Regions from separate parts of the Aromatoleum bremense genome, predicted to be linked through region 2. Evidence: predicted binding sites of a transcription regulator. Region 2 holds the regulator's gene; each other region holds the start of a gene.
The links. Region 2 encodes FNR, which switches genes on or off when oxygen is low (the NO sensors DNR and NnrR bind a similar motif). Its sites were predicted from a motif close to TTGANCTAGNTCAA; they were not measured.

Region 1 (10,265 bases), 1.5 Mb from region 2:
ACGCGCGCTTCTACCTGTCGCCGCTGATCGACAACAGCGGCACGCAGACTGGCTGGATGGCCTCGGTGACCGACATCACCGAGCCGAAGCGCATCCGCGCGGCGCTCGAAGCCGCACACGAGCGCTTCGAGGCGGTGCTCGACGGGCTCGAAGCGGCGGTGTTCGTCGCCGACGCGGGCACCGACGAAATCCTGTTCGCGAACCGCGCATTCAAGAACATCCACGGTTTCGACGCCGTCGGGCGGACGGTGCGTGGCGTCGCGGTGCCGCAGCCCGAGCGCGGCGACTACCGGCTCGATCCACGCGCCCTCAAGCCGGCCGACGTGCCGCGCGAGCTGTTCGACGGCGAACTGCAGCATCCGCTGTCGGGGCGCTGGTACCACGTGCGCGAGCGCGCGACCCGCTGGGTCGACGGCCGCGTGGTGCGCATGGGGATCGCCACCGACATCACCGAGCGCAAGCAGACCGCCGAGATCTCGCGCCAGCAGGCCGAGCGCCTGCAGCGCACGTCGCGCCTGATCACGATGGGCGAGATGGCGTCGACACTCGCGCACGAACTCAACCAGCCGCTGGCGGCGATCGCGAACTATTGCATGGGCTGCGTGACGCGCATCCAGTCGGGGAATGTCCGCGGCGAAGACCTGCTGGCGGCGATGCAGAAGGCGAGCTTCCAGGCCGAGCGGGCCGGCAAGATCATCCGCCGCGTGCGCGAGTTCGTGAAGAAGAGCGAGCCGCGTCGCAGCGCGGTGCAGATTTCCGAAGTGCTCGATGACGCGGTCGGGTTCGCCGAGATCGACGCCAAACGGATGAGCTCGCGCATCGTCGCGGACGTCGCGGCCGGACTGCCGGCGGTGTTCGCCGACCGCATCATGATCGAGCAGGTGGTGCTGAACCTGGTCAAGAACGGCATCGATTCGATGGCCGAGCTGCCGCGCGACGAACGCGTGCTGGTCGTGCGCGCGCGCGCGCTCGGACCGAGCGCCGTCGAAGTGTCGGTCATCGACCGCGGCCACGGCATCGGCGAGGACGACCGTGCACGCCTCTTCACGCCGTTTTACACGACCAAGGCCGAAGGCATGGGGATGGGGCTGAACATCTGCCGTTCGATCATCGAGTTCCACGATGGACGCCTGGTGGTCGACTCGAACCCGGATGGCGGTACCATCTTCTCCTTTACGCTGCCTACGGAGGTTGCCAGTGAGCGAGTCGTCCGGCGTGCCTGACCAGAACATCTACATCGTCGATGACGACGAGGCACTGCGCGATTCACTCGTGTGGCTGCTCGAATCGAGCGGTTACCACGCGATCGCATTCGAATCGGCGGAGCAATTTCTCGGCGCATACCAGCCGGCGATGACCGGCTGCCTGGTGCTCGACGTGCGCATGCCGGGCATGAGCGGTTTCGAACTGTTCGAGGAGCTGCGCCGACAGCGTTCGACGCTGCCGGTGATCTTCATCACCGGGCACGGCGACGTGCCGATGGCGGTGTCGGCGGTCAAGAAAGGCGCGGTCGATTTCATCGAGAAGCCGTTCGGCGACCGCGACATGCTCGGGCTGATCGAACGGTGTCTCGCCGCCGAACAGGAAAGCCGCGGCAAGCGCCGGCTCGAAGCCGACACTGCGCGCCGGCTCGGCAGCCTGACCCAGCGCGAACGCGAAGTGCTCGACCTGATCATCGCCGGCAAGCTCAACAAGCAGATCGCCGACGTCCTCGGCATCAGCATCAAGACCGTCGAAGTGCATCGCGCAAGGGTGATGGAGAAGATGGGCGCCCACTCGCTCGCCAAACTGGTCCGGCACGTCATTTCCGCCGAGCCGGACGCGGCGCCCTGAGCGGTTTCACTCCCGGGAAGCCGCCGGCAGGCCGGCGCGGGCGGCGCCGCCTAAAGTTTCGCTGCGCCAGTCCGATAAGAACCCCATCGGTTTCCGCTTCAATATTTCCCCCGGGGTGTTTCGTGCCAAGTTTTTTTCGTCTGAAAGTGGGCACTCGCCTGCGTCTCATCGTCCTGATCGCGTTCGGGCTGTTCGCCGTGGTCATGTGGCAGTCGCTCAGCTCTCTTGGCCAGGTGATGCTCGACGAACGCAAGAGCAGCACCCGGCACGCGGTCGAGTCGGCGCACGGCGTGCTCGAGCATTTCCAGCGGCGCGAGCTTGCCGGCGAGATGACCCGCGACGAGGCACAGGCCGCGGCGATGGCCGTCGTGAAGAACATGCGTTACGGCGACGGGGAGTATTTCATCATCCTCGACATGCATCCGCGCATGCTGATGCATCCGGTCAAGCCCGAGCTCGATGGCATGGACCAGCGGGAGTTTGCCGATCCGAACGGAAAGCGCATGTCCGTCGAGTTCGTCGAAGTCGTGAAAAAATCCGGCGCCGGTTACGTCGACTACGTATGGCAGAAGGCGGGCAGGAGCGATCCGCAGCCGAAGGTCACCTACGTGCAGGGGTTCGCGCCGTGGGGCTGGATGATTGGCAGCGGCGTGTATGTCAACGATGTCGATGAGACCTTCTGGCAGCACACGCGCTACACCTTCGCCCTTGGCGCCCTTGCGGCGCTGCTGGTGATCCTGCTGTCGTGGCGCATCGGGCGCGGAATCCTGCGCCAGCTCGGCGGCGAGCCGTCGGACCTGCAGCAGGTGGCCGGGCAGATCGCCGAGCGCGACCTGACTTCGCACGTCAAGGTCGCGGCGGGCGATACGCGCAGCATCACGTATGCGATGGAGCAGATGCAGTCGCGCCTTGCCGAGGTGATCCGGCGGGTGCGCGACAACGCCCGCGACGTGACGGCGGCGGTGCGCGAAGCGGCCGACACCGGGCGCTCGATCCACGAAGCGTCGATGCGCCAGTCGGAAGTCGCGGGCGGCACTGCGGCGGCGATCGAGCAGATGGCGGTGAGCATCGCGCATGTGTCGGAGAACGCCGAAGAGGTGTGCGGCAACTCGCAGCGCACGGTGGAAGTCGCGCTGCGCGGCGAAGGGCTTGCGCGCGACGCGTCGGATGGCATCGCCCAGATCTCCGCCACCGTCACCAGCGCTGCGGCGCAGATCCAGGTGCTGCGCGACCGCTCCGGTGAAATCGGCAAGATCGCCAACGTGATCCGCGAGATTTCCGACCAGACGAACCTGCTCGCCCTGAACGCCGCGATCGAGGCCGCGCGGGCCGGCGAACAGGGACGCGGCTTCGCGGTCGTCGCCGACGAGGTGCGCAAGCTCGCCGAGCGCACCGGCGCAGCGACGACGCAGATCTCGCAGGTCATCGTCTCGGTGCAGGCGGAAACCGAAAGTGCGGTTGCCAGCATCGAGCAGATCGTATCGAAGGTTGATTCGGGCGCGCGCCTGTCCAAACAGGCCGCTGACGCGCTGCACGAGATTCGCGAGGGTGCACGGGACACGCTGGTGCGCCTGGAGGAAGTGGTGTCATCGATGAAGGAGTTGTCGTCGGCGAGCAACAGCGTCGCGACGAACATGCAGGAAGTCGCCGAGGTCGCCGAGCGCAGCAGCGCCGAGATCCGCGGCAGCAACGAGTCGACGGCGCGACTCAGGCACAGCGCCGAAGCGCTGGAGCAGCTGACGACCGGATTCCGCATCGGCTGAGTTTTTCGTGTCCGGCCGCGGCAACGTTGCGCCGCTTGATCTGGATCAACGGAGTAAAGTCGACCGATCGGTAAGCTTTGCGCTCCACAATCCCCGGGGTCGATCCGATGTCTGCGTCCCAGCCCGTGCCGGCAGCGGCCCGGCTTTTCCTGTCCGGTAACGAAGCGGTGGCGCGTGCAGTGTGGGAGGCCGGCACGCGTGTTGCGGCCGCCTATCCCGGCACCCCGTCGACCGAAATTCTCGAGGTGCTGGCGAAGTACCCCGACCTGTACACCGAATGGTCGGTCAATGAGAAGGTCGCGCTCGAAGTCGCGCTCGGTGCGTCGATGGTCGGCGCGCGCGCGTTCTGCGCGATGAAGCACGTCGGCCTGAATGTGGCGTCCGACGCGCTGATGACGATGACCGTGACCGGCACCGAGGGCGGGCTCGTGATCGCCGTCGCCGACGACGTCGGCATGTCGTCGTCGCAGAACGAGCAGGACTCGCGCTACTGGGGACGCTTCGCGCATCTGCCGGTGCTCGAGCCGGCCGACTCGCAGGAGGCCTATGCGATGACGCGTGCGGCGTTCGCGCTGTCCGAGCGCTTCCGCACGCCGGTGATCCTGCGCCTGACCACGCGCATCTGCCACGTCAAGGGTGTCGTCGTCGCCGGCGAGCGCGAGGCGGTCGAGCCCGGTGGCTTCACGAAGGACCCGCGCCGCTGGGTGATGGTGCCGGGCAACGCGAAGCCGCGTCTGCCGCTGATGTTCGAACGTGAAGCCGCGGTGCGCGCGGAGGCCGAGAATTCACCGTTGAACTTCCGCGTCGACGGCAGCGACCGGCGCATCGGCTTCGTCACGTCCGGCCCGGCGTTCATGCACGTGCGCGAGGCTTTCCCCGACGCGCCGGTGTTCAAGCTGGGTCTCTCCTGTCCGCCGCCGATTGAAAGCCTGCGAGAATTCGCCGCCACCGTTGATAGCCTGCTGGTCGTCGAGGAGACCGAGCCGCTGCTCGAAACCGAGCTCAAGGCCGCCGGCATCGCATGCCACGGCAAGGATGTGCTGCCGCGTACCGGCGAACTCGCGCCCGACGCGCTGCACCTCGGCGTCGCCCGGTTGCGCGGCGAAGTCGTCGCCGAGCCCGAGCACGTCGTGCCGCAGCAAGTGTTCCCGCGTCCGCCGACGATGTGCGTCGCGTGTCCGCATCTCGGCGTCTATTACACGCTGTCGCAGATGCGCAACGTGATGATCGCCGGCGACATCGGCTGCTACACGCTCGGCGCCGGCCATCCGTGGAACGCGCTCGATTCCTGCATCTCGATGGGTGCGTCGATGGGCACCGCGCTCGGCATGGACAAGGGCCGCGGCAAGGTCGACGCGAACAAGAAGGTCGTCGCAGTGATCGGCGACTCGACCTTCATGCACATGGGCATGCAGGGCCTGCTCGACATCACGTGGAACCGCGGCAACGTCACGGTGCTGCTGCTCGACAACCGCGCCGTCGGCATGACCGGCGGGCAGGACAACCCCGGCAGCGGGCGCGACCTCCACGGCGAGGAAACCACGCGCGTCGATTTCGCCAAGCTGTGCGAGGCGCTCGGCGTGAAGAAGGAGCGCATCCGCGTCCTCGATCCCTACCAGCTGCCGGTGCTGTTCAAGGCGCTGCGCGAAGAGACGAAGATCGAGGAGCCGTCGGTCATCATCACCGATCGCCCGTGCGTGCTGATCGACCATTACGTGCCGACGAAGCCGTACCTGGTGAAGGAGGATCGCTGCACCGGCTGCGGCAATTGCGTCGATGTCGGCTGCCCGGCGATCCACGTGATCCGTCGCGACAAGGAGGTCAAGGCGTCCGGCAAGGAAGTCGACCTGTCGTTCGTGCGCATCGACACCTCGGCCTGCACCGGCTGCGGTCTATGCGTGCAGCCGTGCGCGCCCGAGGCGATCATCCACGCCGAGCCCGTGCAACCGCTGCAGCCGATGCAGTTCGTCAGGAAATGAGCGACATGTCGAAAGTCACCAACATTCTCGTGTGCGGCGTCGGCGGGCAGGGCGTCATGACGGCGACCGAAATCCTCGCCGAAGCGGCGATCTCGCTCGGTTTCGACGTCAAGAAAACCGAAGTCGCCGGCATGAGCCAGCGCGGCGGCGTCGTCACGTCGCACCTGCGCTTCGGCCCCGAAGTGCTGTCGCCGCAGATTCTTCCCGGCGAGGCCGACATGCTGATCGGCTTCGAGTCGGCCGAAGCGCTGCGCTGGGGTCACATGCTGCGCCCCGGCGGGGTGGCGCTCGTCAACAGCGGACGCATCGTGCCGCCGGTCGTCAATATCGGGCTGTTCGACTATCCCGAGCAACCGGTCGCGCAGATGTGCGAACTCGGCCTGCGGGTGCACGACTTCGACGCGACGGCGCTCGCGGTGCAGCTCGGCAACATCCGGCTCGGCAATACCGTGATGCTCGGTGCGAGTTCGGACTGGCTGCCGTTCCCGGCGGAAGTGTTGCGCGACGCGGTGCTGGCGCGCTTCGGCAGCCGCAAACCGAAGCTCGTCGACGTCAATCGCGAGGCGTTCGAGGCCGGCCGGCGGGCGGTAGCGGGAGAAACGCTCGCCGCGTGAGCGTCGCACGCGCACAAGCCCCTGATCGTGCGATAAAATCGCCGGTTTTTGGGATAACGACGATGACCGCTCGCATTCTTGACGGCAACGCCCTTTCCGCACGCGTCCGCGGCGAACTCGCCGAGCGCGCCGCTGCGCTTGCCGCCCGGGGCGTGCAGCCGTGTCTCGCGGTGCTCCTGGTCGGCGCGAATCCCGCGTCGGCAGTGTATGTCCGCAACAAGGTTGCCGCGTGCGAGAAAGCGGGCATCCGTTCGCTGCGCTTCGATTTCGCCGCCGATGTCGATGCTGCCGAAGTCATGGCGAAGATCGCCGACCTCAACGCCGACCCGGCCGTGCATGGCATCCTCGTGCAGCTGCCGTTGCCGAAGCAGTTCAATGAAGCCGAAGTCCTCGAGGCGATCCGCGTCGAAAAGGACGTCGACGGTTTCCACGCCGAGAACGTCGGCCGCCTGTCGCAGGGCCAGGAAGCGTTCCTGCCCTGCACACCGCACGGCGTCATGAAGATGCTCGAAGCCGGGGACGTGCCGGTGCAGGGCGCCGAGGCAGTCGTCATCGGCCGCTCGAACATCGTCGGCAAGCCGATGGCGATGCTGCTGACCAACGCCGGCGCGACCGTCACCGTCACCCACTCGAAGACGCGCGACCTGGCGTTCCACACCCGCCGCGCCGACATCCTCGTCGCCGCGATCGGCAAGCCGCGCTTCGTCACCGGCGACATGATCAAGCCGGGCGCCGTCGTCATCGACGTCGGCATCAACCGGCTGACCGAAGGCCCGGATGCCGGCAAGCTGTGCGGCGACGTCGACTTCGAGTCGGCAAAGGAGGTCGCGTCGCTGATCACGCCGGTGCCGGGCGGCGTCGGCCCGATGACGATCACGATGCTGCTCGCGAACACCGTCGAGTCGGCCGAGCGCGTCGCGCGCAGCAAAGGTTGAGACGATGAGCGACAAACCCCTCGTCGGGATCATCATGGGCTCGAGTTCCGACTGGCCGACGATGCAGGCGGCGGCGAAGATGCTCGCCGAATTCGACGTGCCGTACGAGGCCCGCGTGGTGTCCGCCCACCGCACGCCCGACCTGATGTTCGTCTATGCCGACAGCGCGCGCGAACGCGGCCTCAAGGCGATCATCGCCGGCGCAGGCGGCGCGGCACACCTGCCCGGCATGGTCGCGGCGAAGACGACGCTGCCCGTGCTCGGCGTGCCGGTGCAGTCGAAGGCGTTGTCTGGGCAGGATTCGCTGCTGTCGATCGTGCAGATGCCGAAGGGCATCCCGGTCGCGACTTTCGCGATCGGTGAAGCCGGTGCGGCAAATGCGGCGCTTTTCGCGGTCGCGCTGCTCGCCAACGAGGACGCCGCGCTCGCCGAAAAACTCGCTGCGTTCCGCGCCCGCCAGACGCAGGCGGTGCTCGACATGACCCTGGACCAGGTATGACAGCCCCCACGCTTGCGGCGATAGCATTTGCGCGCAGGGCCGGCTTTGCACAGCCGGCCCGTTCCGCGGGAGCGGAGCAGTGCTCCGCGAATTCCCCGCTCCGCCCCCCCGGGGGGGCGAACGCCCTTCTTGGGACGGCCCGGCGGAGGGCGCGATGATCCTCCCCCCCGCAACCCTCGGCATGCTCGGTGGCGGCCAACTCGGCCGCTTCTTCGTTTCTGCCGCCCACGAAATGGGTTACCACGTGTGGGTGCTCGATCCGGACCCGCACAGCCCGGCCGGTCTGATCGCCGACCGCCACCTCGTCACGGCTTACGATGACTACGCCGCACTCGACGAACTCGCCGCGGCCTGTGCCGGGGTGACGACCGAGTTCGAAAACGTCCCGGCCGCGACGCTCGATTACCTCGCCAAATTTCTTCCGGTGCACCCTTCCGCGAGCGCCGTGGCGGTGTGCCAGAATCGCATTGCAGAGAAGACTTTTCTCGCCGACAACAGCCTGCCGCACGGCCCGTTCGCAGTCGTCCGCAGCGAGGCCGAGGTCCGCGATGCTGGTACCAGCCTGTTCCCCGCTGTCCTCAAGATCGCGCGCTTCGGCTACGACGGCAAGGGGCAAGCGCGTGTCGCGAACCGTGATGAAGCCTTGCACGCGTTCCACCAGTTCGGCGGCGAAGCCTGCGTGCTCGAGAAGATGCTGGACCTCGACTGCGAATTGTCGGTCGTCCTCGCGCGCGACGAGGCGGGCAATGTGCGCTCTTTCGACCCGTCCGAAAACCGCCACCGCCACGGCATTCTCGACATCACCATCGCGCCGGCCGGGGTCGCCCCGGCACTCATCGCGCAAGCCCGCGAGGTCGCCGGACAAATCGCCGGGAAGCTCGGCTATGTCGGCACGCTCGGCGTCGAGTTTTTCGTCTGCCGCGGCGCACTTTACGTGAACGAGATGGCGCCGCGCCCGCACAACAGCGGCCATCACACGATCGATGCCTGCGTCACCAGCCAGTACGAACAGCAGGTGAGGGCGCTGTGCGGGCTGCCGCTCGGCGAGCCGCGCGCGCACAGCGCCGCGGTGATGGTGAATCTGCTCGGTGAGCTCTGGTACGACGGCGCGCATGCGGGCGGCACGTACCGCGAGCCGGATTGGTCCGTGCTCCACGCGGTGCCCAATCTCCGACTGCACCTGTACGCGAAGCATCACGCGCGCGCAGGACGAAAAATGGGGCATTTCACCGTGATCGGCGACGGCGCCGAAAAAGCGCTGGCCGTGGCGCTGCAGGCGCGCACGGCGATCGGCATACGCGATGAGGAGCGCTGACGTCGCTCCAGCGGTCCCGGACGACGAGATCCGCCGCGCCGCCGAGTTGCTGCGCGCGGGCGAACTCATCGGGATGCCGACCGAGACGGTCTACGGGCTCGCCGCCGATGCGCTCAATGTTGCCGCGGTCGGCAGGATCTTCGCCGCGAAAGGCCGCCCCGCCGACCACCCGCTGATCGTCCACCTGCCCGACGCCGGTCATCTGGCGCGCTGGGCGCGCGAGATTCCGGACGACGCCTTCGCGCTCGCCCGCGCATTCTGGCCCGGGCCGCTGACACTGATCCTGAAGCGTCAGCATGGCGTGCCCGATGCCGTCACCGGCGGCCAGGACACGGTCGGCCTGCGCGTGCCGGACCACCCGGTCGCGCTCGCACTGCTGCAGACTTTCGATTCCGGCATCGCCGCGCCGTCCGCCAACCGCTTCGGGCGCATCAGCCCGACGACCGCTGCGCACGTGCGCCAGGAGCTCGGCGACAAGGTCGCGCTGATCCTCGACGGCGGCCCGTGTGCAATCGGCATCGAATCCACGATCCTCGACCTGTCGCGCGACGTACCGGAGATCCTGCGCCCCGGCGCGATCGCCGCCGAAGATATCGCCCGCGTCATCGGCCGCCATCCCCGGTCCCGCGCGACGGCGGCCGACGAGGCCAGCCCCACGACCGACAGCGATGGCGGCACTGACGGGGGCGAGCCCCGCGTGTCGGGCTCGCTCTCGGCGCATTACGCACCGCGCACGCCGCTGCAGGTCGCACCCGCCGCGAACCTCGTCGAACTCGCGGCAACGCTCGCCGCCGAAGGAAGCCGCGTCGCCGTTCTCGCGCGCCGCTGCGACGACCCGCAGGATGCGCGCCTGATCTGGCGCGCCGCGCCGATCGACGCTGCCAGCTATGCGCACGCGCTCTACGCGAACCTGCGCGACCTCGACGCCTGCGGCGCCGATTTCATCGTCGTCGAAACCCTGCCCCCAACCGATGACTGGCAAGCGGTCAACGACCGCCTCGGCCGCGCCGCGGCCGGCTCCGGCGACGCAGACGAAACCTGAAAAATCCCTTTCAAAATGAAAACAGCACCGCTATAATCCGCCGCTCTTGAGGGCCGATAGCTCAGCTGGGAGAGCGCTGCGTTCGCAATGCAGAGGTCGAGGGTTCGATCCCCTTTCGGTCCACCAAAACATCATAGCCCGGACATGCTCCGGGCTTTTTTGTACCCGCCAAGGCCCAGTACTGGCGGGGTTTCATGGGTAATGCGAACTTCGTTGATCGCTGGAGGGCGACGATTTCGCCCCTCTCCCCGCCCGAATCTCTCTCTTTTCTCTGTTTATGCCTAG
Region 2 (10,265 bases):
CGAAGAGATCGTTCCGCACTCCGCCGTGCGCTGCCGGTTCCGCGAGGCAGGCCACATCCTGGGTTCGGCGATCATCGAAATCGATATCGAAACGGGCGGGACGTCGCGCAGGCTGGTTTTCAGCGGCGACCTGGGGCGACCGATGCGACCGGTGCTGCGGGATCCGGTGAAGATCTCGAGAGCGGATTATCTGTGCATCGAGTCGACGTATGGTAATCGTGCCCATCGGCCGATCGAGGCTACCGAGGCGGAACTCGTCCATGTCCTGCGCGACACCCTGGAGCAAAGACGGGGCAACGTGATCATTCCCGCCTTTGCCGTAGGGCGGACTCAGGAGGTGATCTTTGTTCTTGCCGATCTTGTCAGGGCGGGGAAGATTCCGCGCCTCGAGGTCGTCGTCGATTCGCCGATGGCATCGGCCGTGACGCAGTTGACCCTGCAGTACGATGAGCTGTGGGATGAGGAAACCCGCTCCCTGCTCGCCTGGATTCGTGCCCATCCGCACAGGATCAGCGTGCGCTTCGTGCAGCACGTCGAGGACTCGATCGCGTTGAATGCGCAGCCCTCGGGGCTGGTCATCATCTCGGCAAGCGGCATGTGCGAAGCCGGACGTATTCGTCATCACCTCAAGTACAACGTCGGCCGCAGCGAGTGCAGTATCGTGATCTGCGGCTTTCAGGCGGCAGGGACGCTGGGTCGCCGACTGGTCGACGGGGCACGCACGATCACGCTGTTCGGCGAACGCATTGCAGTGCGTGCGCAGGTTCATACCATCGGAGGACTCTCGGCCCATGCAGACCAGCCGGGGCTGCTCGAGTGGCTCGAGCACATCGAAGAGGCGCCGCGCCGGACGTTCGTTGTTCACGGCGAGCAGGAAGCCGCGTCGGCGTTTGCCGGTGCGCTCGCCTCGCGGCTGCACTGGCCCGGGATTACGATTCCTGCAGCGGGGCAGGTCTACCCGCTCGATTGAGCAGGACCCTTTCGGCCGGGGGATTGCAGTATCCGGCGATTCGCTCTCCACAAGACGACGGGATGATGATCGTGAATACAGCGAGAAACGGAAAGCCCTCCAGTCCGCTCACGCCGCCGCAGGCAGTGCGGCGGACGCTGCGCGAGATCCATGAACACGTAGAAGGGACCGTCGATCCCCTCGGCATGGCGGCGCCGATCGTGCATGCGCAACTCGCCTGGTTTGCGCATCCGCAGGAACTTGCGGAAAGGATCGCCAGCCTGTCCTCCGATCTTTGGCGTCTGCAGGAGCACTCGTGGCGCCGCGCCGTGGGGCTGGCGAATCCTGATCCGATCAGCCCGAATGCCGACGACGAACGCTTTGCCGACCCGGTATGGACGGACGTGGCGTCCTGGGATCTGGTCAAGGAGTGGTATTTGGCAGTTACCCACCACATGCAGGACATGCTGTACAACACTCCCGGAATGTCCGGCAAGGAAAGTCGCAGGGCTGCATTCTGGTGGCGCCAGTGGATCAATGCGGTTGCGCCGACGAACTTCTATTGGACGAACCCCGTCGCGATGCGCAAGGCCATGCAGACCCGCGGCGCGAGCCTCTTGCGCGGACACGGCATTTTTCTCGGCGATCTGCAGGCGGGGGACGTGCGCATGACCGACCCGCACGATTTCGAGGTCGGCAGGAACCTCGCAGCGACGCCCGGCGCGGTCATCTTCCGCAACGATCTGCTGGAAATCATTCATTACGCGCCGACCCGGGCCAAAGTGCATGCCGAGCCGGTGGTGATCGTCACCCCCTGGATCAACAAGTTCTACATCCTCGATCTGGTGCCGAGGAAAAGCATGGTCCGCTTCCTCCTGGACCAGGGGCTGGATGTGTTCATCACGAGCTGGAAGAACCCGGACGCGGGGATGCGCGACGTGGGGTTCGACCGTTATCTGCAGGACGGCGTGCACGCGATTGTCGAGACGGCCCGGCGCTTTACCGGCGCCGCGCGGGTGCATGCCGTGGGCTACTGCATCGGCGGGACAGCGCTGTCGATGTACATGGCGTGGGCCAATCGGCGTTTCCAGCCGGAAGACGTCCCGGTGGCGGACTGGACGTTGCTGACGACGCTCGTGGATTTTCGCAAACCCGGCGACATCGAAGTTTTCATCGATGAGGGAAGCATTCGCTACCTGACCGCCAGCATGGAGCGCAAGGGGTTTCTGGACGGCAAGGAGATGGCTTCCGCTTTTCGCCTGCTGCGTTCCAACAGTCTCATCTGGCACTACGCTGTCCACGGCTGGCTGTATGGCGAGGCGCCGCCGCCGTTCGACGTGCTGTACTGGAACATGGATACGACGCGGATGCCGTGCGCGATGCACTCCTGGTATTTGCGCGAACTCTACCTGCACAACCGGCTGATCGAGCCGGATGCGCTGGCCATTGCGGGCGAGCCCATCGATCTCGCCCGCATCACGCAGCCGCTGTACGCCGTCGCCGCCGAGGACGACCACATCGCGCCGTGGCACGAGGCCTATCGCGTGAACAACTTCGTCACCGGACCGAAGCGCTATGTGTTGTCGAGTTCGGGGCACATCCTCGGCATCGTCAATCCCCCCGTGACTCCGCCGAAGCGCAAGTACCGTGTCGCCGATGCGCACCGGTCCGACGCCGCGGAAGCGTGGTACGCGAAAGCCGCGGAAGAGGCCGGTAGCTGGTGGACCGACTGGATGAACTGGCTCACGCCGCGGTGCGGAGAGCTGGTCGATGCGCGGGCGGCCGCATCGGATGCATATCCCCGGCTCGCGGACGCGCCCGGAATCTATGTCCTGGAGCGTTGAGCAGGATTCGTCCCGCGGTTTTTCGGTTGCCACGACCTCTTCGCCGGCTTCTTTATGCAATTGACCCGAGTCAAGGTGAGCACTCCGGGCGCTGGGGAGAATGCTTCGGGCCTGCCAGCCCACCAGCTCTTGCGATCAGCCTTGGTATTGGGCGAGGCCGACCGGATCGTGCAGTGCGATGTGTTTGCCGTGGACGGTGATCAGTCCTGCATTCACGAGGTCGTGGAAAATTCGCGAAAGCGTTTCGGGGGTCAGGTTCAGACGCGAGGCAATGACCTGCTTGCTGGTCGGCAGCTGGATGTCGCGAGCGCCGGTGGCGCCGTCCTGCTCGACCTGCTGCAGCAGATAACCGATCACCCGCTGGGTGCTCGAGCGTAACGAATAGATTTCGACGTCCTGGATCATGCTGTGCAACCGGATGGCCATGCCCGCCAGCAATTTGCGTGCAAAACTGGAGTCCTGGTCGATCAGATCCGAGACGACGGCTTGCCCGATGTGCAGGAGGCGGGTGGCCACGAGTCCTTCGGCAAAAACGGGATATGGGCGGTTCAGGAACATCACCGCTTCACCGAAGCTGTGCATCGGGCTGAGGATCTCGACCACCTTCTCGTTGCCCTGGGCCGACGAAACCGCGAGTTTCACCTGCCCGGAAACGACGAAAAAGAAACCATGGACCGGGTCGCCGCGCTGGAACAGGACTTCACCTTTTTCCAGCGTGCGTTCCCGGGTGTAGCGGGCAACCCGGTCGATGCCGTCGGCGGAAAGTTCGCTGAAGAACGAAATCTGACGCAGCAGGGTGGGGATGTCGGCAGTGGGGTTGGGCATCTTGGCCTCCAGCGGAAACAACTGGGCATTCTACCGTGTCGGACCCTTGGCCCCGGAATTCCCGGCAGTAACGGCCCGGATAGGAATTCACTGAAGGAACGCAGCACCATGCAGACTCAAACCAAGGCCGCGTCCGCGCCGCCGATTCTTTTCGCAGCGCCGCACCGGGCGATGTTCTTTTCCGGTGGTGTGATGTTGCTCGTGGCCTTCGTGTTGTGGGCATTCGAGCTCGTGAGCCGCGTTGGTGCGGTGGCGCCGCTGGCGTGGACGCTTCCGCCGGGCTGGATGCACGCGTTACTGGTCCTCGCCGGTGTGTTCCCGTTGTTCATGTTCGGTTTTCTCCTCACCGCGATGCCCCGCTGGCAGGGCGCGCAGGACGTGCCCGTGACAGTCTGGCTGCCACCGTGGCGTCTGCTCGTCGCCGGGTGGGCGGTCGCAATCATCGGATTGTGGATTCCCGGCCTGCTCGCGGTCGGCCTGCTGCTGGTGCTGGCCGGGTGGGGCGGCGTTCTGCGGGTGCTGTGGGGTGTGGCATTCAACGACAATCCCGATTCGCTGCACGCCCGACTGGTGACCACGGCGCTCGCGGCAGGTGCCTTCGGAGTGCTCGCCTGGTTCGTTTTCGCGATCACCGGTGACGGCGTCTGGGGGCGTGTGGCCATCGGCCTCGGAGTGTGGTGGTGCCTGCTGCCGGTGTTCTTTACGGTCTGTCACCGCATGATTCCATTTTTTTCCAGCAACATCGTCAAGGATTACGTGGTTGTCCGCCCGCGCTGGGCGCTCGGCATCGTGCTGGGGGCGAGCGTCATCCACGGGGCGCTGGCGATGGCGGGATTCGGCGCGATGACCTGGATCGTCGATGCGCCGGCGGCGGCGACTGCCCTCTGGCTGTCGGTGCAATGGCGCCTGGTCCCGGCGTTGTGCGTGCCGCTGTTGGGGATGCTGCACATCGGTTTCGCGTGGCTCGGGATCGCTTTCCTGCTCTCGACGCTGCAGGGCGTCGCTGCGCTGTTTGGCCAGGCGTGGCTCGGCCTCGCGCCGCTGCACGCGCTGGGCGTCGGATTCTTCGGCTCGGTGCTGCTGGGCATGGTGTCGAGAGTGACCTTGGGACATTCGGGCGGCAAGCTCGTGGCGGACAAGCTGACGTGGTCGCTGTTCCTCGGGCTTGAATTTGTCGTGGTGTTGCGCGTGGCCGGCGAACTGGTGCCGCCCTCGTGGTCGAGCGGCGTGATGCTCGCGGCGGCGCTGGGCTGGGTTGCCGTGTTCGGCCTGTGGGGGGCTCGATATCTGCCCGTTTATCTGCGTCCGCGCAGTGACGGCCGGCCGGGGTGAAATGCGGTGTACGCGGCGATCAAACACCTCCACGTCCTGTGTGCCGTGTTGAGCGGGTCGGGATTTCTCCTGCAGGGGATCTGGATGACGCGGCGCAGCCCGCTGCTCGATCATCGCGTCACCCGCGTTCTGCCGCACGTGATCGATACCTTATTTTTCACCAGCGCGATCACGCTCGCGATGCTGAGCGCGCAGTATCCGTTCGTTGCTCCGTGGGTCACGGCGAAGGTGATCGGGCTGGTCGTCTACGTGGTGCTCGGTTACATCGCGCTGCGGGGCGGCCCGACAATGCGCATACGCGTCTTCGCGCTGGCCTGCGCATTGCTCGTCTTTTCATGGATCGTGTCGGTCGCGTTGACGAAGAATGCGGCTGGCTTTCTTGTTCTTACCGGAGCTTTCTGATGGCTGATTCCCTGATACCCGTTGCTCCCGGCCTGGAGACGCCGCTCGAAATGCTCGAAGCTTGCCACGGACGTCTGCAGGCGCAGCTCGCGACGCTGTCGCGCCTCGCGGCGTGGCTGCCTGAGCATGGCGCCGACCGGCAGGCACAACAGGCGGCGGTCAACGTGATGCGTTACTTCGACCTGGCTGCCGTCAATCACCATCTCGACGAGGAAGACGACCTGTTCCCTGTCCTGCGCGCGCGAGTCGATGGCGGGCGCCGGGAAGCGCTGTACGAGCTGATCGACTGGATCCTGGCGGACCACCAGGAAATGTTCGCTGCGTGGGCGGCAATCCGGGCAAAGCTCGATCCGATCTCCCGCGGCGAGCCGGCGGAACTGTCGGCCGCAGAGGTCGAGCAATTCACCGCTCGTTACCGGCGCCACATGGAGCGCGAAGAGGGCGAACTGCTGCCCTATGCGCGCGAGTTGTTGACGGAGCAGGACATTGCCACCCTGACAGCGACAATGACCGCGCGACGGCGGCAGGACGTGCCGTCGCGCGGTTCCTGATGCCGGTCAGGCCCGCGGCGACGGGTGCTGGATCAGCTTTTTCAGGCCGCCGATATTGAGAATGCGGATGTGCTTCTGCTGGACAGCGATCAGTCCCTCTTCCTGGAACTTCGAGAACGCCCGCGACACGGTCTCCAGCTTCAGTCCCAGGTACGAGCCGATTTCCTCGCGCGTCATCCGCAGGTGGAATTCCGCCGCAGAGAAGCCGCGCGCAGTGAATCGCTGCGACATGTTCAGCAGGAACGCCGCCAGACGTTCTTCCGCGCGCATCGAACCGAGCAGCGTCATGACGCCGTGGTCACGTACGATCTCGCGGCTCATCACCTTGTGGAACTGATGCTGCAGACCTTCGACGACGCGCGACAGCTCTTCGAGCTTGCCGTAAGCGATCACGCACACTTCGCTGTCCTCGAGCGCGATCGCGTTGCACGAATGCAATTCCGTGCTGATGCCGTCGAGCCCGAGCATCTCGCCGGTCATCTGGAAACCGGTGACCTGCTCGCGTCCGTCTTCAAGCAGCACGTCCGTCTTGAACGAACCCGCCCGGATCGCGTAGATCGCCTCGAAAGCGTCGCCCGCACGATACAGGTGATGCTGGCGCTTGATCTTGCGACGCGCTCCGACGAGTTCGTCGAGGCGGTCGATCTCGTTTTCCGACATGCCGAAAGGCAGACACAGCTCGACCAGGTTGCACTGGGAACACGCGACTTTCAGACTGGCTACCGTAATTGGCACCGTGGCCTTCATTTGCACGATAATAATGCCCTCTGTTCAAGTCCGACTTACGATTGCCAAGGAAGTCCGTTGATCCACGTCAACCCCCACGGCGCTGCTTTTTGCGATCGTACGAAACGCACCCGAGCGATACAACCATGACCAGCCAGAACGATCTTGTATTCGACCCGCAGCTGATCCGCCGCTTCGATATCAACGGGCCGCGCTATACGTCGTATCCGACCGCCGATCGCTTCGTCGAAGCCTTCGATGACCGCGCCCTCCGGGACTGGCTTGCCCAGCGTGCGGTGGGCGGGGTGAGCAAACCTCTTTCATTATACTTCCACATCCCATTTTGTAACACGATTTGCTACTACTGCGCGTGTAACAAGATCATCACGAAGGATCATGCTCGTTCCGCCAAGTACCTGAAATATCTGGATAAAGAAATCGGGATGCAGGCCGATGCGCTGGGCGGCAGCCATCAGGTCACCCAGTTGCACCTGGGAGGAGGGACGCCGACTTTCCTTTCCCACGACGAGTTGCGCCAGCTGATGGATTCGGTCCGTTCGCGCTTTACTCTGGTACCGAACGGCGAATATTCGATCGAAGTGGACCCGCGCAAGGTCGACTTCGAAACCGTCAAGCTGCTTGCGGACCTGGGTTTCAACCGCATGAGCGTCGGCGTCCAGGACTTCAACGAGGATGTCCAGGTCGCAGTCAACCGCGTGCAGAGCTTCGACGAAACCAAGCTGGTCATCGACTCGGCCCGGGCGACCGGCTTCAAGTCGATCAGCCTGGATCTGATCTACGGGCTGCCGAAGCAGAACATCATCAGCTTCAATCGCACCCTCGAACAGGTCCTTGCGCTGTCCCCGGACCGCATTTCGCTTTACAGCTATGCGCATCTGCCGGGTCTGTTCAAGCCGCAACGGCGCATTACCGTCGTCGATATGCCCACTTCGGACGCGAAGCTGCAGATCCTGCAACTTGCGATCCGCCGGCTGACCGAAGCGGGCTACGTGTATATCGGCATGGATCACTTCGCGAAGCCGGACGACGAATTGACCGTTGCACAGCGCCAGGGCCGGCTGCACCGGAACTTCCAGGGCTATTCGACGCAGGCCGAATGCGACCTGCTCGCGTTCGGGGTGTCCGCGATCGGCAAGATCGGACCGGTATATTCGCAGAACTTCAAATCGCTCGATGAATATTACGACGCGCTCGATCGCGACGAACTGCCGGTGCTGCGCGGCATCGAGCTGACCGCCGACGACCTGCTGCGCCGTTCGATCATCCAGGCCCTGATGTGTCATTTCGAACTTTCGATCGATTCGATCGAAATCGCGCACCTGATCCAGTTCAACGAATATTTCGCCGATGAATTGCAGGACCTTCGCGCGATGGAAGAGGCCGGGCTTGTCGAGGTTACCGACAAGTGGATCAACGTCATGCCTGCCGGCCGTCTGCTGGTACGCGGCATCGCGATGGTATTCGATCGGTATCTGCGGGCCGACCGGGAACGCGCCCGCTATTCCAAGGTGATCTGACCACACCACGGCCGGAGGCTGGCGGGGGAGTGTTAGAATAGAAGCGTTTTCTGTGCCGCGGGTACCGCGGCACTTTCGCTTGTATTCGGCGCTACCTGATGCCTGAAACCGGTTATATCGCAGTTTTCCTGATCGGCCTGCTTGGCGGAACCCATTGCGTCAGCATGTGCGGGGGGATCGTCGGCGCGATGACCTCGGTGCGGATGCCCGGCGACACGCGTCGGCAATGGCCGATCCATCTCGCCTACAATCTCGGGCGCGTCGCCACCTATACCTTGCTGGGCGCCGTGCTCGGCGCGCTCGGCACGGTCGGCCTGCTGTTCAACGACGTGCTGCCGGTCCAGCTCGGCCTCTACGTGCTGGCGAACCTGATGCTCATCGCGCTCGGCTTGTACCTGACCGGGTTCACGCGTCTATTGACCCCGGTGGAGCGGGTGGGACTGCGGCTGTGGCGGCGGGTCCAGCCCCTGACGCGGCGCTTCCTGCCGGCACGTTCGGCGGCTCAGGCCCTGCCGCTTGGCCTGTTGTGGGGGTTCCTGCCGTGCGGTCTCGTATATAGCGTGCTGACCACTGCGCTCGTCACCGGCTCGGCGGGGCGCGGCGCCGGGCTGATGCTGGCCTTCGGGCTCGGGACGCTGCCGAACCTGATGCTGGCGGGAATGCTCTTCAAGCGGTTCAGGGATGTCACGCGCAACGGCAAGGTTCGCTTCGCCGCCGGTCTGCTGGTGCTCGGGTTCGGAGTATTCGGGCTGTTCAACGCGCCGACGCTCGGGGGCAAGCTATGGAGCGGCGTGGTCTGCGAAGTCTGAATGCAGCCCGTCGGGCGGGCTGTTTCTTTATTGCGATACCGGTTCGTCGATCGGAGTTGCTGCCCGGGATGCGTGCGATAGGTTCGTGGGCCGCTAGACATCCATGGGGCCGCTGATCTTCGACATGTGGAGTCGACCAATGAACAATCCCGTGATGGATCCGCGCCACGCTGCAATCGAACTGCCGGTGTCGGGCATGACCTGCGCCGCCTGCGCGGCACGGATCGAGAAAGTGCTGAACCGCATGCCGGGCGTTAGTGCGAACGTGAATCTCGCGGCCGAAAAAGCGCGCGTTAACTTCTCCGGCGCCGAGGCAGGGCCGGCCGATGTCGTCGCGGCGATCCGCAAGGCGGGTTTCGATGTTCCGGCGGCGGCGCTCGAACTGGCGATTTCGGGCATGACCTGTGCCGCGTGCGCCTCGCGGCTGGAAAAGGTCCTCAATCGGCTGCCGGGCGTCGAGGCGGCGGTCAATTTCGCGACCGAACGCGCGACCGTGCGTTACCAGCCCGGCCTGGTAACGACCGAGACGCTGAAGGATGCCGTGCAGCGTGCCGGTTTTGTTGCGGCGGAAACCGGGCTTGCGGGCCGGGAGCAGGTGCGTTTGCGGCAGGCTGCGGCGTGGAAAGCCGAGCTGCGCCGATTCTGGATCGCTGCGCTGCTGACGCTGCCACTCGCCGCCCAGATGCCGGCGATGTTCGGCGGCGGCTGGGCGGCCGAGGCGCACCACGAGTTCCTGCCGCGCTGGCTGCAACTGATGCTCGCGACGCCGGTGCAGTTCTGGATCGGGGCGCGCTTTTACCGCGGCGCATGGTCCTCGGTGCGAGGAGGCGGCGCGAACATGGACGTGCTGGTCGTGCTCGGCACGAGCATGGCCTGGAGCTACAGCGCAATCGTCACGCTGTTCGGACGCCATGACCTGCACGTGTATTACGAAGCATCCGCGATGATCATCACGCTGATTCTGCTCGGCAAGCTGCTGGAGGCGCGCGCGAAGGCCCGCACCACCGCTGCGCTCGATGCGCTGCTGCGCCTGCAGCCCAGGGTCGCGCATGTCGAACGCGACGGCGACCTGGTCGCGGTCCCGGTCGACAGCCTGAAGCCAGCGGATCTGTTCGTGGTGCGGCCGGGGGATGCCGTGCCGGTCGATGGTGAGGTCGTGTCCGGAGCGTCGGCGCTCAACGAGGCGATGCTGACCGGCGAGAGCATGCCGATCGACAAACGGCCCGGTGACAAGGTGTTCGCCGCGACCCTCAACGGGGAAGGCGTGTTGCGCTGCCGGGCGACCGGCG
Region 3 (10,265 bases), 960 kb from region 2:
AAGCCCGGCATCGGCTACCCGAAGCAGTGGGAAAACCAGGAAAAGTGGAAAGGCGGCTGGGAGAAGGTCAACGGCAAGCTCGAACTGAAGGCCGGCGGCCGGCTGAAGAAGATCGTGCAGATTTTCGCCAACCCGAACATGCCGGAGATCGACGACTACTACGAGCCCTTCACCTACGATTACGCCCGGCTGCAGAACGCGCCGCTGTCGGAAGCCACGCCGACCGCTCGCCCGGTGTCGCAGATCACCGGCCAGAAGATGGACAAGATCACCTGGGGGCCGAACTGGGAAGACGACCTCGCCGGCGAATTCGCCGCGCGCGCGCAGGACGCCAACTTCGCGAACATGCAGAAGGAGATGTACAAGCAATTCGAGAACACCTTCCACCTGTACCTGCCGCGCATCTGCAATCACTGCATCAACCCCGCCTGTGTCGCGTCCTGCCCGTCCGGCGCGATGTACAAGCGCGAGGAAGACGGCATCGTGCTCGCCGACCAGGACCGCTGCCGCGGCTGGCGGATGTGCATCTCCGGCTGCCCGTACAAGAAAGTGTTCTTCAACTGGGAATCGTCGAAGGCCGAAAAGTGCATCGGCTGCTACCCGCGCGTCGAATCCGGCCTGCCGACCGTGTGCTCGGAATCCTGCGTCGGCCGCATCCGTTACAACGGCATCATCCTCTATGATGCCGACAAGCTGCTGGACGCCGCTTCGACCAACAACGAGCAGGACCTGTACAAAGCCCACCTCGATCTCTTCGTCGACCCGTACGATCCGACCATCATCGCGCAGGCGCTGAGGGACGGCGTGCCGCAAACCTGGATCGACGCCGCGCAGAAATCCCCGATCTACAAGATGGCGGTCGAGTGGAAGATCGCGTTCCCGCTGCACCCCGAGTTCCGCACGCTGCCGATGATCTGGTATGTGCCGCCGCTCTCGCCGGTGCAGTCGCAGATCGACCAGAAGAAGCTGCCGACCGAAGCCGACGGCGTGATCCCGAAGGCCGAAGCGATGCGTCTGCCGGTGCAGTACCTCGCGAACCTGCTGACCGCGGGCAAGACCGAATACATCACGGGGGCACTCAACCGCCTGCTGGCGATGCGCTCCTACATGCGCTCGATCCATGTCGAAGGCAAGCCGGACGTCGGACCGCTGACGCGCGCCGGCATCGACGAGAACATCGCGAAGGAGATGTACCGCTATCTGGCGATCGCGAACTACGAGGACCGCTTCGTCGTGCCGACTGCGCACGAGGAAATCCGCCTCGACGACTACCATGGCTTCCAGGGCCAGAACGGTTTCACGTTCGGTAACGATTCCTCGACCGGCATGACGCGCAACTCGCTGTTCCCGGAGCGCCGCAAGGAGAGCGCCGAGTCGCGCGAACCCGCCCCGCTCGCCGGCCCGCGCGACTAAAGGAGATGACGATGAAAATTTTCAGACTGCTTTCCGCCCTCCTCGACTACCCGAACGACGAGTTCCTCGCGGCGCTGCGCGAAATGGCTGGCAATGACGTCCACGCCTTCGTCAATGGTCTCGACGAAGAAAACGTCCTCGACGCCGACGAAGCGGGCCAGGTTGCGGAATTCATCACCGCGATGCTTGCTGCCGAGCCGCTCGAACTGCAGGGCAACTATGTCCAGTGCTTCGATCTCACCGCCGAGCACAGCCTGCACCTGACCCACCACCTGTTCGGCGAGGAGAAGACGCGCGGACCCGCCCTGATCGATCTGGGCGAGTTCTACCGCAGCTACGGGCTGAAGGTCGACGAGAAGGAACTGCCGGACTACCTGCCGGTGATGCTCGAGTTCGTATCGACGATCGGGCTCGACGAGGCGCGGGTGTTCCTCGCCGACGTCGCGAAGGTGCTGAAAGTGCTCGCCGACAACCTGGAAAAATCCGGCAGCGATCACGCGAAGCTGGTCCGGATCATCGAGAAACAGGGCAGCCTCGCTCGCCTGGCCGCCTGAGGAGATACCATGAATCTGCAAAACTTCTTTTTCGGGGTGTACCCCTACATCGCGCTGACGGTGTTCATTGTCGGAAGCTGGATCCGTTACGACAACGAGCAATACACGTGGAAGACCGACTCGTCGCTGCTGCTGTCCAAGCGCTACATGTGGGTCGCGAGCAACCTGTTCCACGTCGGCATCCTGGCCATCTTCGGCGGCCATTTCGCCGGCCTGGTGCTGCCCCATGCGATGTGGATCGCGCTCGGCTTCTCCGATCTCGACCACCAGTGGCTCGCGATCGTCGCCGGCAGCGTGTTCGGCACGATGTGCCTGATCGGCGGCAGCATCCTATGGTTGCGCCGCATGTTCAACGCGCGCGTGCGTGCGGCGAGCCGTACGATGGACGTCTTCATCATCACTTGGCTGATGATCACGCTGCTGCTGGGCTTGTCCACGCTGCCGACCTCGATCGGCCATGCGAACCATGGCAACCCGGGCGTGATGCTGGCGCTGTCGGGCTGGGTGCAGAGCGTGCTGACGCTCAATCCGCAGCCGGCGCTGCTCGATAACGTCGAACCGGTGTTCCGCCTGCACATGTTCTTCGGCATGACGGTCTTCCTGCTGTTCCCGTTCTCGCGCCTCGTCCATATCTGGACCGCGCCGATCAACTATCTGGGTCGTGCCTACCAGATCGTGCGGACCAAGCGGCAGGTCAAGGCAGCCTGAATCCAGACAGTCTGGCTCTAAGTCGAAAGTAGTACCGGGCAGCACATTTTTGTGCTGCCCGCTCTTGCTCGAGAAGGACTTGCATCGTAGTCTGCTAGCCTTCTTTCGCAATGAGCGTTCATGCTGCGTCTGCGCAACAGTCTGGCCACCAAGATCACCGGCATTCTGCTGGTGTTTTTTCTCGTCGCACTCACCGCGATCGGCCTGACGCTGTTCATCTCCTGGCAACTCGAAGGGGCTGCCGCCGCGATCAACGATGCCGGCAGTCTGCGGATGCGAGCCTATCGCATCGACCACCTGCTGGCGCGCGGCTCGGCCGCGACCTCGAACGATCAGGTCGCCTTTGCCGCTTCCCTGAAATCTGAACTCGACGACTTCGAACGGGTGCTCGGCGAACTTCGCCGCGGCGACCCGCACCGGCCGCTTTTCATTCCGCGCGACAACGACATTCCCGCGGACCTCGACGACATGGCTGAATTCTGGTCATTGCATCTGCGCCCGGTGCTTACCGATCTGATTACCGTACCCGACCCCGTGCGCCGCCGCGCGGGTCTGCCCGAATTCGATCGCACCGTCAAAAACTTCGTCGCCGGGATCAACGAAGTCGTGCTCAAGATGGAGCGCAGCTACGCCCGCAATACCGATATCCTGCGCGCCTCGCAAGTGTCCCTGATCGCGCTGGCGATCATCGGTACGCTGGTTTTGATCCGTTTCTTTTTCGTGCTGGTGATCCAGCCGGTGTGCGAACTGCAGGACGGCATGAAGCGCATGGAGGAGGAGGATTTCAACGCCCGCGTACCGGTGCTCGCGAGCGATGAATTCGGCGAACTGTCGGAAGGCTTCAACCGCATGGCGGTCCACCTGCAGGGGCTCTACGCCACGCTCGGAGAGCGGGTCGCGGCAAAGACGCGCAGCCTTGAGGAAAAGAACCGCGAACTCGAAATCCTCTACGATATCGGCGCTTTTCTGCGTGAGCCCAATGACGTGGACAGCCTCTGCCGGGGCTTTTTGCGGCGCGTCCAGGGGACGTTCGGGGCCGCTGCGAGTTCGGTGCGCTTGCTCGACAGCGGCTCCGAGAATCTCTGCCTGACCGTGCACAACGGACTCGACCGCGATTTCATCGAACGCGAGGCGGTGCTCCAATGCGGCGAATGCCTGTGCGGCGAAGCGGTGAGGCGCGGGACATCACTGGTGTCCGAATTGAGCGCCCCGGATCCGTCCCTGACGCTGTGGGTATGCCGGCGGGCGGGTTTCCAGGTCATCACGGCCACGGCGGTTACCGCGAACAAACAGACCCTCGGCATCTACAATTTATATTTCGCCGACGCCCGGTCCCTTTCCGACTCCGACCGGCTGCTGCTCGAAACGCTGGGCCAGCAGTTGGGCATCGCGATCGAGAATCAGCGCCTGCAGGCGAGCGGGCGCGAACTGGCCGTGTCGGAGGAGCGCAACCTGCTCGCGCGCGAACTGCACGATTCGATTGCACAAGGTCTCGCCTTCATGAACTTGCAAGTGCAGATGCTGGAGGACGCGCTCGACCGCAATGAGGCCGGCCAAGCGCGCGACACGCTGGCGATGCTGCGCCAGGGCGTGCAGGAGAGCTATGACGACGTGCGCGAACTGCTGGTGCATTTCCGCACGCGCGTCGAAAAACAGGACTTGGGCCTGGCGATCACCGCGACCCTGCGACGCCTGGCCGAACAGACCGGCATCGCTACCGACCTCGACGTGCTGGGTGATGCGGCTCCGCTCGATGCGGAAGCCGAGACCCAGGTTCTCTATATCGTTCAGGAAGCGCTGTCGAACGTGCGCAAGCACGCGAATGCCCGATCCGTGAAAGTGGTGATCCGCCGCGGCGTCGACGGACTTTCGGTGGTCGTTCGCGACGACGGCGTCGGTTTCGATGAAACCGACCGCAGCACCGCGGCGCAGGAAGCCCACATCGGGCTCGAAATCATGAGGGAGCGGACGCTGCGCATCGGCGGGCGATTCTCGATACGTTCCGCACGCGGCAAAGGCACCGAAATCCGCGTCGAACTTTCCCGCACCAAAAAGGAAAGCCTCATCGATGCCTGATCCGATCCGCGTTCTCCTGGTCGACGACCACGCCCTTTTCCGCAGCGGTATCAAGTCGCTGCTGCAGCGCCATGCGGAGTTCGAAATCGTCGGCGAGGCCGGAGACGGCATGGAGGGGGTCAAGCGCGCCGGCCAACTCAAGCCCGATGTCGTGCTGCTCGACCTGCACATGCCCGGCCTGTCGGGGCGTGACGCCGCCGCGATGATGGCGGAAGAGTCGCCGGGTTCGCACGTCCTGATGCTCACGGTGTCGGAAGATGCCGAGGATCTCATCGAAACCTTGCGCGCGGGAGCCTGCGGCTATCTTCTCAAGAATATCGAGGCCGACGCGCTGATCGCGGCCATCAACAAGGCAGCCGCGGGCGAATCCGTGATCTCGCCGCAGATGATGGGGAAACTTCTGAAAGGCGTACGCGGCGAACTGCCGCCGAAAACCGCGGTCCAGACGGTGGTCGCATCGGAACTCAACAAGCTGTCCCCGCGCGAGCGCGAAATCCTCACTTTCATTGCGCGCGGGCAAAGCAACAAGGAAATCGCGCGCCAGCTCGAATTGGCTGAAAGTACCGTCAAGATCCACGTACAGAACATCCTGCGCAAACTCAACCTGACGAGTCGCGTGCAGGCCGCGGTTTTTGCCGTTGAACAGGGAATCGTGCAGGATTCCGAGGGCTGATGCGCAGTTGACGGAGAATCGATTGGAAACATCAGGCCCTTCACGTCTCACTATATTCGGTCGCGCGGTACTCCCTTTTGCGTTGATTCCGCCCTTCATGATCGTCTTGGCGATGCGCGATCACCCCGGGATCTACCGCGTGAACCCGGCGTCGTCGAATTGGGAATGGGCTGCGCTGCTGGTTTTTGCCGCCGAAATAGCCTCGGTCCACCTCTTCGCCGGAATGTTGCGTCTCACGACTCCCGTCGACAAACCGCGTCCGGCGCCCGGACAGGCTTACCTGATCGCCGCGCGCGCTGCGTCCCCGCTCTGGGCGTCGGCAATCGTCCTTGCGATTCCAAGCCTCGCCGCACTCGTCGCGGTGCATCTGCTCGCACATTTCGTCGCGCTGCGCACCCTTTATCGCGATATCCGCAGGGAGCTGCAAATCGGGGGCGATCTCGAGGCGCTGCACGTGACATACATGGTATACAGCGTCGCCGTGGTCCTCTGGATACCGCTCATGGTGATGATTTTCGTCTCCGTTGCACAAGCGTGAATTCCGATGGGTCGCGCCCGGTCAGGCGGCAGCAACGCCCACCCATACCCTGCCGAGCGCGGGCAAATTCTGCATCACCGGCGTCCTTGTCCTCGATCAAGGAACTCATTAGACACCTTCATTAGTACGTCGCACGAAGGAATATGACGTTTGTTGTAACAGCATGTTACTGTGCGCTCTGCCACTCTCCCGGCAAGAGAGCAGGCCTCAGCGAATATTGATCATCTTGTAGAACGGAGTCGACCACATGAGCCAGGATCAAAACCAGGATCAAAAGCTTGACGGCCAGCCGGACCCCGGCCGTCGAAAATTCCTCAATACCGCAGCATTTACCGGTCTTGCCGGGGCCGGGCTAGCGGTCGGACTGTCCGCGTGCAAACAGGAGCAGGCGCCGTCCGCCGCGCCCGCGGCTGCGGCGCCTGCCGAAGCCGCGCCTGCCCACGAGGTCGGCAAGTATGAAGTCGCGCCTGGTCAGCTCGATACCTATTATTCATTCTCGAGTGGCGGCCACTCGGGCGACGTGCGCATCTACGGTCTGCCGTCCGGGCGCCAGCTGAAAAGCATCCCGGTGTTCAACATGGACTGCATGGTCGGCTGGGGCATCACCAACGAATCGAAGGCGATCATCGGCACCAAGCCCGACGGCAGCGTGAAGTATCGGACCGGCGACACCCACCACGTGCACCCGTCGTATACCGACGGCACCTATGACGGCAAATACCTCTGGGTGAACGACAAGATCCACGGTCGGCTCGCCCGCGTGCGTCTTGACACGATGGAGTGCGACAAGATCACCGAGTTGCCAAACGTCCAGGGCTTTCACGGCACGTTCCCTGACAAGCGCGACCCGGTCGATCCCGCGATCAACCACACCACGCGCGTCTTCTGCGGCACGGAATTTTCGATTCCGCTGCCGAACGACGGGCACGGCCTCGACGACGTCGCCGCATACCGTTCGGTGTTTTCATGCGTCGACGCGGAATCGATGGAAGTACGCTGGCAGGTGCTGATCGACGGTAACTGCGACCTCGTCGCCGGTTCGTACGACGGCAAGCTTGCCTGCACGAACCAGTACAACATCGAAATGGGTGTCCACTACGAAGAAACGATGGCCGCCGAGTGGGATGCGTGCCTGTTCTTCAACATCGCGCGCATCGAGGAAGCAGTCAAGGCGGGGAAAGTCACCTACATCGGCGATTCCAAGGTCCCCGTGGTCGACGGCCTGAGGGCGTCGAACGCCGATCCGAAGACCGCGCTGACCTGCTACGTGCCGATTCCGAAGAACCCGCATGGTGTCAATATCAGCCCGGACGGAAAATACTACGCCTGCTCGGGCAAGCTTTCTCCGACAGCGACCGTGATCTCCCATGAGCAGATCCTGAAATGGTTTGAGGGCGGCGTGAAGGAAGCGCGCGAATGCGTCGTCGCCGAGCCGGAAATCGGCCTTGGCCCGCTGCACACCGGTTTCGACAACAAGGGCAATGCGTACACCACGCTGTTCCTTGACAGCCAGATCGTCAAGTGGAACGTCGAAGCAGCGATCAAGTCGTATCAAGGCGACAAGACCGCTACTCCGGTCGTCGACCGGATCGATGTGCACTACCAGCCGGGCCACGGCTTCACGTCGATGGGCGAGACCAAAGAGGCGGACGGCAAGTACTTCATCTCGGACAACAAGTTCTCCAAGGACCGCTTCCTGCCGGTCGGTCCGCTGCATCCGGAAACGGCACAGATGATCGACATCAGCGGCGACAAGATGATGCTGGTCGCCGACCATTCGGTGACGTCCGAACCACACGATTCGATCGTCATCCGGCGCGACATCATCAAGACGCGCCAGGTGTACACCCTCGACGAATTCCCGAACGCGGTGAAGGATCCGAAGGAATCCGGCGTGTTCCGCGAAGGCAAGAAAGTCACGGTCAAGCTGACGAGCCAGGCGCCCGCTTACAGCCTGCGCGAATTCAGGGTCAAGAAGGGTGACGAAGTGACGATCATCCTGACCAACCACGACAAGGTCGAGGACTTGACTCACGGCTTCGCCATCCCGAAGCACGACATCAATTTCGTCGTCAGCCCGCAGGAAACGAAGTCGGTCACGTTCATCGCCGACAAGCCCGGCGTGTACTGGTGCTACTGCACCCACTTCTGTCACGCGCTGCATCTGGAAATGCGCAGCCGCATGATCGTCGAGGCGTAAGCTTTCCGATCTTGCATGACCTGCCGGAGACTCGTCGTCTCCGGCAGTATCAATACTCCCACACGTCTGAACCGGAAGCGCGCTGGTGCTCGAGACCCCCGAACGAGCGTTGTTTTTCCTGGTATTTCAGCAGTCGTTAATTTATTAATTGACCAGGAACAATTACACAGGGAATAGGGTTTTTTACACTGCGCCCTAAACCCCTCCAAACGGTAAGCATCATGAAATTCCCCGCTGTATTTCGTAGCATCCTGCTGTCCCTCGCCCTGGTCCTGCCTGCATCCGTCGCCCTCGCCGACGCGTATGAGGCGAACCTTCCGGACGAACTCGGCACTTCGCCCAAGATGTGCGACTACGTGCCCTGTGCGGAAGTGTTGCCGGGCGCGACGTCCTTCTCGGAACGCAAGGGACAGCCGCCGTACGTCGAGGGTTACGCTGAAGAAAACGGCCAGAAGCGCAAGATCGGCTACGTGATGCTGTCGACCGACATCACCGATACCCCCGCGTACTCCGGCAAACCGGTCGTCACGCTGATTGGCATGGACACCGCGGGTCGCTTTACCGGCGTGAAGGTGCTGAAGCATTCCGAACCGATCCTCCTGCTCGGGATTCCGGAATCGGCACTGATCGGCTTCAACCAGCAATACCTCGGCAAGTTCGTCGGCGACAACATCGAGATCGGCCAGTCCCGTCCAGAGGAGAACCTCATCGGCCTCGACGCGATCTCCGGCGCGACGGTCACCGTGATCGCCCAGAACCAGGTGATGATGACCTCCGGGACGAACGTCGCCCGCCAGGTCGGCATCCTCAAGCCGACGGTGCGCGAACCGGCGAAGTTCGTCCAAACCGGCGTCAAGCCCGACTGGACGAAGCTGGTGAATGAAGGCAGCGTCCAACGCCTCGTCGTGACTCCGGAACAGGTCGGACTGCCGCGCGGCGGCAAGCCGTTCATCGATCTCTGGTTCGGGTACCTCAATCAGCCGGACGTCGGCCGCGCCGTTCTCGGCGACGGCCCGTGGCGCAGCCTGATGAGCCGCCTGAAGGAAGGCGAGCACGCACTGTTCGTGATTCGTGCCGGGGGGATCGAATCCTTCAAGGGCTCGGGTTTCGTCCGGGGCGGCATCTACGATCGCGTCCAGGTCCGCCAGGGCGCGGACTCCTTCACGTTCCGCGACCTCGACGCGGTCAATCTTTACGGTCTCGAAGCGGCCGGCGCACCGGCATTCAACGAGTCGTCGATTTTCATCATCCGCTCGAAAGCTTTCTCCGCAGCCTACCCGTGGAAATTCGTGTTCCTCGGCAACCGCGTCGACCGTGCGACCGGCACGCGCAGCTTTGTGAACTTCGACTCCGAATACTGGCTGCCGGAAATCTACCTCGAAGGCGGCCGCCCCGAAGTCATCAAGCCCGATGCGCCGTGGGTCCGCGTGTGGAAGGCGCGCGCCATCGAAATCGGCCTGTTTGCGGCGCTGCTGGTCGCCGTCGGCACGCTCTACGGGTTCCGCGACCGCCTCACCCGTCGTGCCAGCCGCAACAACAAGTGGCCGGTCAACATCTTCAAGTACAGCGCCTGGCTCATCAGCATCGGCTTTGTCGGATTCGGCCTGCTCGCGCAACCGTCGATCACGCAGGTGCTGACATGGTTCCACGCCCTGCTGTTCCAATGGACGTGGGAATTGTTCCTCACCGATCCGTTCATCTTCCTGTTCTGGATCTTCATCATCGTGACGGTGTTCATGTGGGGACGCGGGCTGTTCTGTGGCTGGCTGTGCCCGTTCGGTTCGCTGTCGGAATTGCTGTACAAGGTCGGCGGCGCGGTGGGGCTCAAGCGCTTCCAGTTCCACCTGTCGCGGAAGTGGCATGACCGTCTGAAGTGGGTGAAGTACGGAGTGTTTTTCAGCCTGCTCGCCGTGTCCTTCTTCTCGATGGGGCTCGCCGAGAAGCTCGCCGAAATCGAACCGTTCAAGACGACCTTCCTTGTCGGAATGTTCAACCGCAGCTGGCCCTATACGCTCTTCGCGGCCGGCCTGCTCGGCCTGTCGATTTTCACCGAGCGCCCCTTCTGCAAGTACCTGTGCCCGCTCGGCGCATCGCTCGCGATGC

Region 1: the regulator FNR is predicted to act here: its motif matches at 3,632-3,645, upstream of pbN1_RS15760 (thiamine pyrophosphate-dependent enzyme).
Region 3: the regulator FNR is predicted to act here: its motif matches at 8,311-8,324, upstream of pbN1_RS18665 (NosR/NirI family protein).

The regions. Positions count from the first base shown of each region.
Region 1 covers NZ_CP059467.1:3,367,651-3,377,915, forward strand. The annotation lists gene pbN1_RS15745 (PAS domain-containing sensor histidine kinase) at 1-1,223, shown strand, start outside; gene pbN1_RS15750 (response regulator transcription factor) at 1,198-1,833, shown strand; gene pbN1_RS15755 (methyl-accepting chemotaxis protein) at 1,956-3,596, shown strand; gene pbN1_RS15760 (thiamine pyrophosphate-dependent enzyme) at 3,704-5,575, shown strand; gene pbN1_RS15765 (indolepyruvate oxidoreductase subunit beta) at 5,581-6,189, shown strand; gene folD (bifunctional methylenetetrahydrofolate dehydrogenase/methenyltetrahydrofolate cyclohydrolase FolD) at 6,252-7,124, shown strand; gene purE (5-(carboxyamino)imidazole ribonucleotide mutase) at 7,129-7,623, shown strand; gene pbN1_RS15780 (5-(carboxyamino)imidazole ribonucleotide synthase) at 7,778-8,938, shown strand; gene pbN1_RS15785 (L-threonylcarbamoyladenylate synthase) at 8,925-9,980, shown strand; tRNA gene pbN1_RS15790 (tRNA-Ala) at 10,031-10,106, shown strand.
Region 2 covers NZ_CP059467.1:528,841-539,105, reverse strand. The annotation lists gene pbN1_RS02425 (MBL fold metallo-hydrolase RNA specificity domain-containing protein) at 1-970, shown strand, start outside; gene pbN1_RS02420 (PHA/PHB synthase family protein) at 1,156-2,793, shown strand; gene pbN1_RS02415 (Crp/Fnr family transcriptional regulator) at 2,929-3,618, opposite strand; gene pbN1_RS02410 (NnrS family protein) at 3,727-4,950, shown strand; gene pbN1_RS02405 (SirB2 family protein) at 4,957-5,352, shown strand; gene pbN1_RS02400 (hemerythrin domain-containing protein) at 5,352-5,903, shown strand; gene fnr (fumarate/nitrate reduction transcriptional regulator Fnr) at 5,910-6,650, opposite strand; gene hemN (oxygen-independent coproporphyrinogen III oxidase) at 6,776-8,167, shown strand; gene pbN1_RS02385 (sulfite exporter TauE/SafE family protein) at 8,266-8,976, shown strand; gene pbN1_RS02380 (heavy metal translocating P-type ATPase) at 9,116-10,265, shown strand, end outside.
Region 3 covers NZ_CP059467.1:3,943,076-3,953,340, reverse strand. The annotation lists gene narH (nitrate reductase subunit beta) at 1-1,413, shown strand, start outside; gene narJ (nitrate reductase molybdenum cofactor assembly chaperone) at 1,425-1,967, shown strand; gene narI (respiratory nitrate reductase subunit gamma) at 1,977-2,675, shown strand; gene pbN1_RS18685 (type IV pili methyl-accepting chemotaxis transducer N-terminal domain-containing protein) at 2,796-4,751, shown strand; gene pbN1_RS18680 (response regulator) at 4,744-5,424, shown strand; gene pbN1_RS18675 (hypothetical protein) at 5,522-5,962, shown strand; gene nosZ (TAT-dependent nitrous-oxide reductase) at 6,210-8,162, shown strand; gene pbN1_RS18665 (NosR/NirI family protein) at 8,384-10,265, shown strand, end outside.